2 regions of the Streptomyces sp. BPTC-684 genome follow, and region 1 is predicted to be linked to the other one. Evidence: riboswitches for the same ligand, from Rfam matches in the RefSeq annotation. Region 1 holds a riboswitch; the other holds the start of a gene.
The links. Region 1 has a riboswitch for S-adenosylmethionine ahead of QIY60_RS20825 (aminotransferase class V-fold PLP-dependent enzyme). Riboswitches for the same ligand answer to the same signal wherever they lie in the genome.

Region 1 (4,205 bases):
TTCCCGGCGGCGCTGGTGCTGGTGTTCTGGTTCGTGCTGCAGTGGCTGGCGGTCAGGGCGGCTCCGGCGGGGCCGGGGGTGGCGTACCTGGCCCATCTCGTCGGCTTCGGCCTGGGGTTTCTCTACGCCTGGGGCCGGTTCCGCGGGGCGGCTAGAGTGAAACGACCGAAACGACCGGAGCCCCCCGCGTCGGCCGCCACCGAGGGAGAGAACCAGCCGTGATCACCGCGATCGTGCTCATCAAGACCAGCGTGGACCGGATCCCCGAGATCGCGGAGTCGATCGCGTCGCTGGAGAACGTCAGCGAGGTGTACTCGGTGACCGGCACCTACGACTTGATCGCCCTGGTCCGGGTGGCCCGCCACGACGACCTGGCGGACATCATCCCCGGCCGCATCAGCAAGATCCCCGGGGTGGAGGTCACGGACACGCACGTGGCGTTCCGCACGTATTCGCAACACGACCTGGAGGCGGCGTTCGCGATCGGCCTCGATGCCTAGCCCCACCCCGCCCCTTCCCTAAACCCTCCGGGGGTGGGTGGGGGTGAAGGCGGCTCTCCCGGGGGCTACGCCCCCGGACCCCTTTGGCGGGGCCTGCGGCCCCTGCACCCCGCCGTGTTCGTCTGCGGGCCGTCTGTGGCTGGTCGCGCAGTTCCCCGCGCCCCTGGGGGTTAGGGGCGCGGGGAACTGCGCGAGCAACCCAGCACGGTCCGCAGACGAACACAGGGGGGTCTGGGGGCGCAGTCCCCAGCAGCCCACCCCGACCCACCACCCGGCCGCCCGCCAGAGGGCTTTCGGGAAGGGGCGGGGAGGGGCAACTCACACCGCGGGCACGCAGCGGCCCTCCTCCGTGTGGTACGTCCACTTCGCACCGTCCCGCACCAGCTCCCGCACCGCCCCCACGAAGCGGTCCACGTGCTCGTCCGGCGTGCCCGCCCCGAAGCTGACCCGGATCGCGTTCAGGGAGCGCTCGCCCGGCTCCGCCTCGGGCGCGCCGCACTCGCCCGGCTCCTGCGGCTCGCTGCCGAGGAGCGTGCGTACCAGCGGGTGCGCGCAGAACAGACCGTCGCGGACCCCGATCCCGTACTCCGCCGACAGCGCCGCCGCGAAGTGCGAGCTGTTCCAGCCGTCGACGACGAACGAGATCACGCCGACCCGGGGCGCGTCGTCGCCGAACAGCGACAGGACGCGGACTTCCGGAACCGCCGCCAGTCCCTCCCGCACCTTCGCGATCAGGTGCTTCTCCCGCTCCACCAGGCCCTCGAAGCCCGCCTCCGTGAGCGCCTTGCAGGCGGACGCGATGGCGTACACGCCGATCACGTTCGGCGATCCGGCCTCGTGGCGGGCCGCCGTGGCGTGCCACTCGACGTCCACCCCGCCGTCCGCGCGCCGGGCGACCTTGCGGGAGGCGCCGCCGCCCGCGAGGTACGGCTCGGACGCCTGGAGCCAGTCCGCCCGGCCCGCCAGCACCCCGGAGCCGAACGGCGCGTACAGCTTGTGGCCCGAGAAGGCGATCCAGTCGACGTCCAACTCCCGTACGGAGACGGGGTGGTGGGGCGCCAGCTGCGCCGCGTCGAGCACGATCCGCGCCCCGTGCGCGTGCGCCGCCGCCGCCAGCTCCTTCACCGGCCACAGCTCACCGGTGACATTGGAGGCGCCCGTGACGCAGACCAGGGCCGGGCCGTACGGGTCGCGGTCCGCCAGCGCCCGCTCCAGCGTCTGCACCGCCTGCTGCGGCGTACGCGGCGCGTTGAGGTAGGTCACCCGCGCGTCCCGCCACGGCAGCAGCGACGCGTGGTGCTCGGTCTCGAAGACGAAGACCTGGCAGTCGGCCGGGACCACCTGGGCCAGCAGGTTCAGGGAGTCCGTCGTCGAGCGGGTGAACACCACCTGGTCGCCCGCGCGGCAGTCCAGGAACTCCGCCACCGCCGCCCGGCTGTTCTCGAACAGGTCCGTGGACAGCTGCGAGAGGTAGCCCGCGCCGCGGTGCACGCTGCCGTAGTAGGGGGCGTACGCGGCCACGTCGTCCCACACCCGCTGGAGGGCCGGGGCGCTCGCCGCGTAGTCGAGGGCCGCGTACGTCACCTCGCCCCCGGTGACCAGCGGCACGGTGACGTCCCGGCCGAGCACCGGCAGCGGCGCCGCACAGCAGGCTTCGTCGGAGGATTCGGCGGAGGAGGCGGAAACGGCGGTGGAAAGGCGTGCGGACATGGCGGTATCTCCCGGCAGGTCAAGGCGAAAGGAATGACTGTGGAGCCCCCGCGGCACGGCACAGCAGCCCAACGGGCGCCGGATGCACGGGGGTTGACCTCGAAACACGGGCAGAACGGGCCCGCGGAGGTGTACAGGAAAAGGGGCCGTAGGCCCTATCGCATTCGCTTGCTCACGAGACTGCTCCCTTGAGGACCAGGACCCCAGGGGCGCGCCACTCCGAACGGAGTGCGCAGGGGTCCGCGCTTGCCGCAGACCTCGCTGCCTGCGACCTGGTCTTCACCCGGGGCACCCCGCCACGGACGGAGGGTTGCCGGACAGCGGGCCGGGGCCGTAGTCGCTGTCACTCATGACCTTGGAAAGCATCCTGCCATACGTCCGCGTACGCGCAAGGCGCGGTCCGGATGCCGGACTGCGCCTTGCGTCACACTGCCCCAACCAGCACGCCCTCAAGCGTTGCTCGCGGCCACCCAGCGCTCCAGGGCCCGCCGCGCCGCGCCGGAGTCGATCGCCTCGGCCGCCTGGGCGATCCCGGCCCGGATCTGCTCCTCCAGGCTCCCCGAGCCCGGCTCCAGGGCGACCAGCGCCGCCGCCGAGTTGAGCAGCACCGCGTCCCGCACCGGCCCGGTCTCGCCGCCGAGCAGCCGCCGGGCCACGTCCGCGTTGTACGAGGCGTCCGCGCCGCGCAACGCCTCGACCGGCACCAGGTCGATGCCCACGTCCCTGGGGTCGAACGCCTCCTCGCGCACGGCCCCGTCCCGTACCACCCAGACCCGGGAGGTCGCGGTGGTCGTCAGCTCGTCCATGCCGTCGTCGCCGCGGAACACCAGCGCGGAGGAGCCGCGCTCGGCGAGCACCCCGGCCACGATCGGCGCCATGCGCGCGTCCGCGACGCCGGTGGCCTGGGCCTTGACCCGGGCCGGGTTGGTGAGCGGACCGAGGAAGTTGAAGGTCGTGCGGATGCCGAGCTCGCGGCGTGCGGCGGCGACGTACCGCAGAGCGGGGTGGAACTTCACCGCGAAGCAGAAGGTGACGCCCGCCTCCTCGGCGACCTGGACCACCTGCCGGGGCGTGAGGTCCAGGTTGACGCCGAGCTTCTCCAGGACGTCGGAGGCGCCACTGGCCGAGGACGCGGCCCGGTTGCCGTGCTTGACGACCTTGGCGCCGGTGCCCGCCACCACGATGGAGGACATGGTGGAGATGTTGACGGTCTTGGCGCCGTCGCCGCCGGTGCCGACGATGTCCACGGTCCGGCCGGGCACCTCGATGAGGTTGGCGTGCTCGTACATCGCGCGGACCATGCCGGTGATCTCGGCGACCGTCTCGCCCTTGGCGCGCAGGGCCACCGCGAACCCGGCGATCTGCGCGTCGGTCGCCTCGCCGCGCATGATCCGGTCCATCGCCCAGGCGGTCGCCTCGGCGCTCTGGTCGGTGCCGTTCAGCAGTGCGTCCAGTACGCCCGGCCAGGAGTAGGCCGCCACGCTGTCGCCGCCAACCGGGGTCACAACGTTCATGGTCCGCTCCTGGGTCCATCGACGGATATGGGAATGGGAACACCCTATCCAGCCCGGCGGGACGGCGAAGGGCCCCGTCCACGCGGTGGACGGGGCCCTGGTGCTGTGTGGCGTACAGCGGTCTCGCTATGAGGGGATCAGTGGTGGCCGTGGCCGCTGGTGATCTCCTCGAACTCCTCGGCGGTCGGCTTGGCGATCTGGCTCTGCTCGCCGAAGTAACCCTTGTGGAGCTTGACGCGCAGCTTCTCCATCGCGGAGACCTTGCGCTTGACACCGTTCTCGTCGACGGCCGCGGGCAGCTCCGCCGGGCGGGTCTGCTCGTGCGCGGTGAGCTTGTACAGCTGGCCCGCGTCGAGCGGCTCGTGGACCTCGACGAATTCACCGTGCGGCAGCCGCTTGATGATGCCGGTCTCGCGACCGTGCAGCACCTTCTCGGCGTCCCGGCGCTGGAGGCCCAGGCAGATCCGCTTGGTGACGATGA
Region 2 (4,205 bases), 1.4 Mb from region 1:
TCCCGCAGCGCGGCCAGGCGCTCGTCCACGTCCGGCTCGTGCGCGCGCCGCCGCAGGAACTCCGCGTCCGCGCCCAGGCCGTACACCCCGATCCGGGTGGAGCCGGTGCCGCCGACCACGTCCGCGCAGCAGCGCGTGAACGCGTCCGCCCAGCGCCGCGTCAGGAAGCCGAGCCGGTCCGCGCCGAGCATCCCCCGCAGCAGCTGCTCCGCCACGTCGTCCGGGAGCATCCGGAAGTACTCCGGCGGCGCCCACGGCGTGTGCGAGAAGTGGCCGATCCGCAGGTCGGGGCGGAGCTCCCGGAGCAGGCCCGGCACCAGCGCCAGGTGGTAGTCCTGGACCACCACCGAGGCCCCCGCCGCCGCCTCCTCCGCGAGCGCCTGCGCGAACGCCCGGTTGTACGTCTCGTACGCGCCCCACCGACGCCGGAACTCCGCGTCGAAGACCGGCTCCAGGGGCGTCTGGTACAGCATGTGGTGGACGAACCACAGCACCGAGTTCGCGATGCCGTTGTACGCGTCCGCGTGCGTCCCCGCGTCGATGTCGAGCATCCGCACGCCCGCCTCTCCCACCCCGCGCCGCACGGCCTCCCGGTCGCCGTCGCCGAGCGCCGAGCAGACCCAGAGGGCGTTCGCCTCGGCGCCGATGGCGGACAGGCCGGAGACCAGGCCGCCGCCACCGCGCCGGGAGGTCAGCGTCCCGTCGGCGCCGAGGGCGTACGAGACGGGGCCGCGGTTGGACGCGACGAGAACCTGGGCAGCGACCTGGGCAGCGCGCGCGGAGACCATGGAGACGAACCTAGCCCGTCCCGGAATGCCTCAAACGTGCGAAGGCGAGGACCGCCCCCCGATACTCATCCCGTGTTACGCCGCCCGATGCACCGCGTACTCCCCGATTTCGCGCATCGGCGGCCGCTCCTCGGTGTCCACCGCGTACGTACGCGGCACGAAGCCGTCCTCGCCCCGCTCGAACTGCGTCAGCGTCGGGCGCACCAAGTGGGCCCGGGAGAGCCGGAGTTGGGCCGTGCGGTAGATCGCCGCGGCCATCCGGCCGAGCGCCTGGCCGTCCTGGTGGCGGTGTTTGCGCACGCCCACGTCGACCTGGGCCAGCGCGTCCAGGCCGACCGTGTGCAGCGCGTCGACGAGCAGGCCCAGCTCCACTCCGTAACCGACGGGGAACGGCAGCCGCTCCAGGAGCGAGCGCCGGGCCGCGTACTCGCCGCCCAGCGGCTGGACGAACCCGGCCAGCTGCGGCCAGTGCAGGTTGAGCAGGGGACGGGCCACGAGTTCGGTGACCCGACCGCCCTGACCTGGGGAGTCGCCGAACGGCCGGTCGTACATCGCCTTGACGAAGTCCACGTCCGGGTCGGTCAGGAGCGGCCCGACGATCCCGGACACGAAGGCCGGGTCGAAGTCCCTCAGGTCCGCGTCGACGAAGCAGACGACGTCACCCGTGGTGACCAGCAGGGAGCGCCACAGGACCTCGCCCTTGCCGGGCAGGGCCGGTATCCGGGGCAGGATCGCGTCCCGGTGCACCACCCGGGCGCCCGCGGCGGCCGCGACCTCGGCCGTACGGTCGGTGGAGCCGGAGTCGACCACCACCAGCTCGTCCACCAGCGGCACCGCCGCGGTCATCAGCTCGCGCCGGATCGCGGCGACGATCTGGCCGACCGTGGCCTCTTCGTCGAGCGCCGGCAGGACGACGCTGACCGTGGTGGCGCTGCGGCGCTTGGCGGCCAGGATCGCGTCCAGCGTGCGGTCGGCCGCCGACCAGGAACGCCTGCTCAGCCAGCGCTCCACCTCTTCCAACACGGGCCGGAGCCTCCTCTGTGATCCATCTCGCGGTTCGGACGACTATCTCAACCGTCCGGGCCTTCGGTTACAGTCTTGAACAACGCGGATGACCGTCGCATGTCGGGGTCGTCGCGCGAACAAATGCCTGGGTCCTGGACCCAGTGCCACAGCGCTCATCCAGAGGGACTGAGGGAACGGCCCGTTGAAGTCCCGGCAACCCTCCTGCCGACCGCGAGGTCACGGTGGGGAAGGTGCCAATTCCGTCTCATGGCGAAATGCGCCATGGGGAAGATGAGGAGAAAGGGCCTCGCCATCATGGCTGTGCACACCGTCGCCAATGCCGCCACCACTGTGAACCTCGGTCCCGCCGTCGCGCTTTCCTGCCGGGAATGCGGCGAGCGGTTCGACCTCGGCCCCATCTTCGCCTGCGCCCTGTGTTTCGGGCCGCTCGAAGTCGCGTACGACCTTCCGACGGGTGACCCCGAGGCGCTGCGCCAGCGTATCGAAGCGGGCCCGGACAACATCTGGCGCTATGCGCCCCTGCTGCCCGTTCCGGCCAATGTGGCTGAAAAGCCTAACCTGAATCCGGGATTCACCAAGCTCGTCAAGGCCGACAACCTCGCCCGCGAGCTGGGCGTCACCGGCGGCCTCTACGTCAAGGACGACTCCGGCAACCCGACGCACTCCTTCAAGGACCGCGTCGTCGCGATCGCCGTCGAGGCCGCCCGCGCCTTCGGCTTCACCACGCTCTCCTGCTCCTCCACCGGCAACCTCGCGGGCGCGGTCGGCGCGGCCGCCGCCCGGGCCGGACTGCGCTCCTGCGTGTTCATCCCGCACGACCTGGAGCAGGGCAAGGTCGTCATGGCCGCGGTGTACGGCGGCGAGCTGGTCGGCATCGAGGGCAACTACGACGACGTCAACCGCTTCTGCTCGGAGCTCATCGGGGACCCGCTCGGCGAGGGCTGGGGCTTCGTGAACGTGAACCTGCGCCCGTACTACGGCGAGGGCTCCAAGACGCTCGCGTACGAGATCTGCGAGCAGCTCGGCTGGCGGCTGCCCGACCAGATCGTCATCCCGATCGCCTCGGGCTCGCAGCTCACGAAGATCGACAAGGGTCTCCAGGAGCTGATCAAGCTGGGGCTCGTCGAGGACAAGCCGTACAAGATCTTCGGTGCTCAGGCGGAGGGCTGCTCTCCGGTGTCCACCGCCTTCAAGGCGGGCCACGACGTCGTCCGGCCGCAGAAGCCGGACACCATCGCCAAGTCGCTGGCCATCGGCAACCCGGCGGACGGCCCGTACGTCCTGGACATCGCCCGGCGCACCGGCGGCGCGGTGGAGGACGTCAACGACGAGCAGGTCGTGGACGCGATCAAGCTGCTCGCCCGGACCGAGGGCATCTTCGCCGAGACGGCGGGCGGCGTGACGGTCGGTGTCACACGCAAGCTCATCGAAAGCGGGCTGCTCGACCCGGCGCTCACTACTGTCGTCCTCAACACGGGGGACGGCCTCAAGACCCTGGACGCCGTGGCCCCGACGACCGGCCCGACCGCGACGATCCGCCCGAGCCTGGACGCGTTCCGCGACGCGGGCCTCGCCCACTGACCCACCGGCCACGGAAAGGCAGCACACCATGAGCGTCAACGTCCGCATCCCCACCATTCTCCGTACGTACACCGGCGGCAAGGCCGAGGTCGCGGCCGAGGGTGCCACCCTCGCCGAGGTCATCGCCGACCTGGAGAAGAACCACACCGGGATCGCCGCCCGGGTCCTGGACGACCAGGGCAAGCTGCGCCGCTTCGTCAACGTGTACGTCAACGACGACGACGTCCGCTTCGAGCAGGGCCTGGAGACGGCGACGCCGGACGGCGCCGGGGTCTCGATCATTCCCGCCGTCGCCGGAGGCTGACCATCGAGCACAGTGCGGGCGGCTGCTGAACATAGGCCGAACATCGGCGCGCCACACGCACAGTTACCTGAATTGCCCCCTCCGCAAGCTAAGCGGAGGGGGCAATTCAGTGTGGTTGAGCGCGGTACAGTGGGGAAGTCCCCGTCGTTGTGCGTGCCACGTGCATATGAGAACGCGACGAACCGGCGTCGAGAAGCAGTCAAAGTGTTCGAGCATATTGCTCCTTAAGTGCGCTTTGCCCGGCCCGACTTGCCCCGGAATGCTGAATTTCGCGGCATTCCGCTCTTCACCCCTGCCCGGAATTCTCGTCCGATTGACCTGTTGCAGAGGGCAGTTGGGCAGATACATTCAGCCGCGGTCGACGCGTTCCGGCGCACACCCTCTCCTGTCGGAGGGTGGAGGTCTGACCCGGGTCCGCGAAGTGCGGTCCCGTGCAAGGGCCAGTAATAGGGGAGTTAGGCATGGCTCAGGGCACCGTCAAGTGGTTCAACGCGGAGAAGGGGTAC

Region 2: another riboswitch for S-adenosylmethionine. It lies ahead of thrC (threonine synthase); the one in region 1 lies ahead of QIY60_RS20825 (aminotransferase class V-fold PLP-dependent enzyme).

Annotation. Positions count from the first base shown of each region.
Region 1 covers NZ_CP124863.1:4,713,381-4,717,585, reverse strand. Annotated here, with positions in the region: gene QIY60_RS20835 (rhomboid family intramembrane serine protease) at 1-222, shown strand, start outside; gene QIY60_RS20830 (Lrp/AsnC ligand binding domain-containing protein) at 219-500, shown strand; gene QIY60_RS20825 (aminotransferase class V-fold PLP-dependent enzyme) at 819-2,210, opposite strand; SAM riboswitch class IV at 2,448-2,565, opposite strand; gene trpD (anthranilate phosphoribosyltransferase) at 2,660-3,724, opposite strand; gene QIY60_RS20815 (cytochrome bc complex cytochrome b subunit) at 3,862-4,205, opposite strand, start outside.
Region 2 covers NZ_CP124863.1:3,352,018-3,356,222, forward strand. Annotated here, with positions in the region: gene QIY60_RS15005 (trehalose-6-phosphate synthase) at 1-788, opposite strand, end outside; gene QIY60_RS15010 (glucosyl-3-phosphoglycerate synthase) at 864-1,811, opposite strand; SAM riboswitch class I at 1,964-2,091, shown strand; gene thrC (threonine synthase) at 2,109-3,395, shown strand; gene QIY60_RS15020 (MoaD/ThiS family protein) at 3,424-3,699, shown strand; gene QIY60_RS15025 (cold-shock protein) at 4,161-4,205, shown strand, end outside.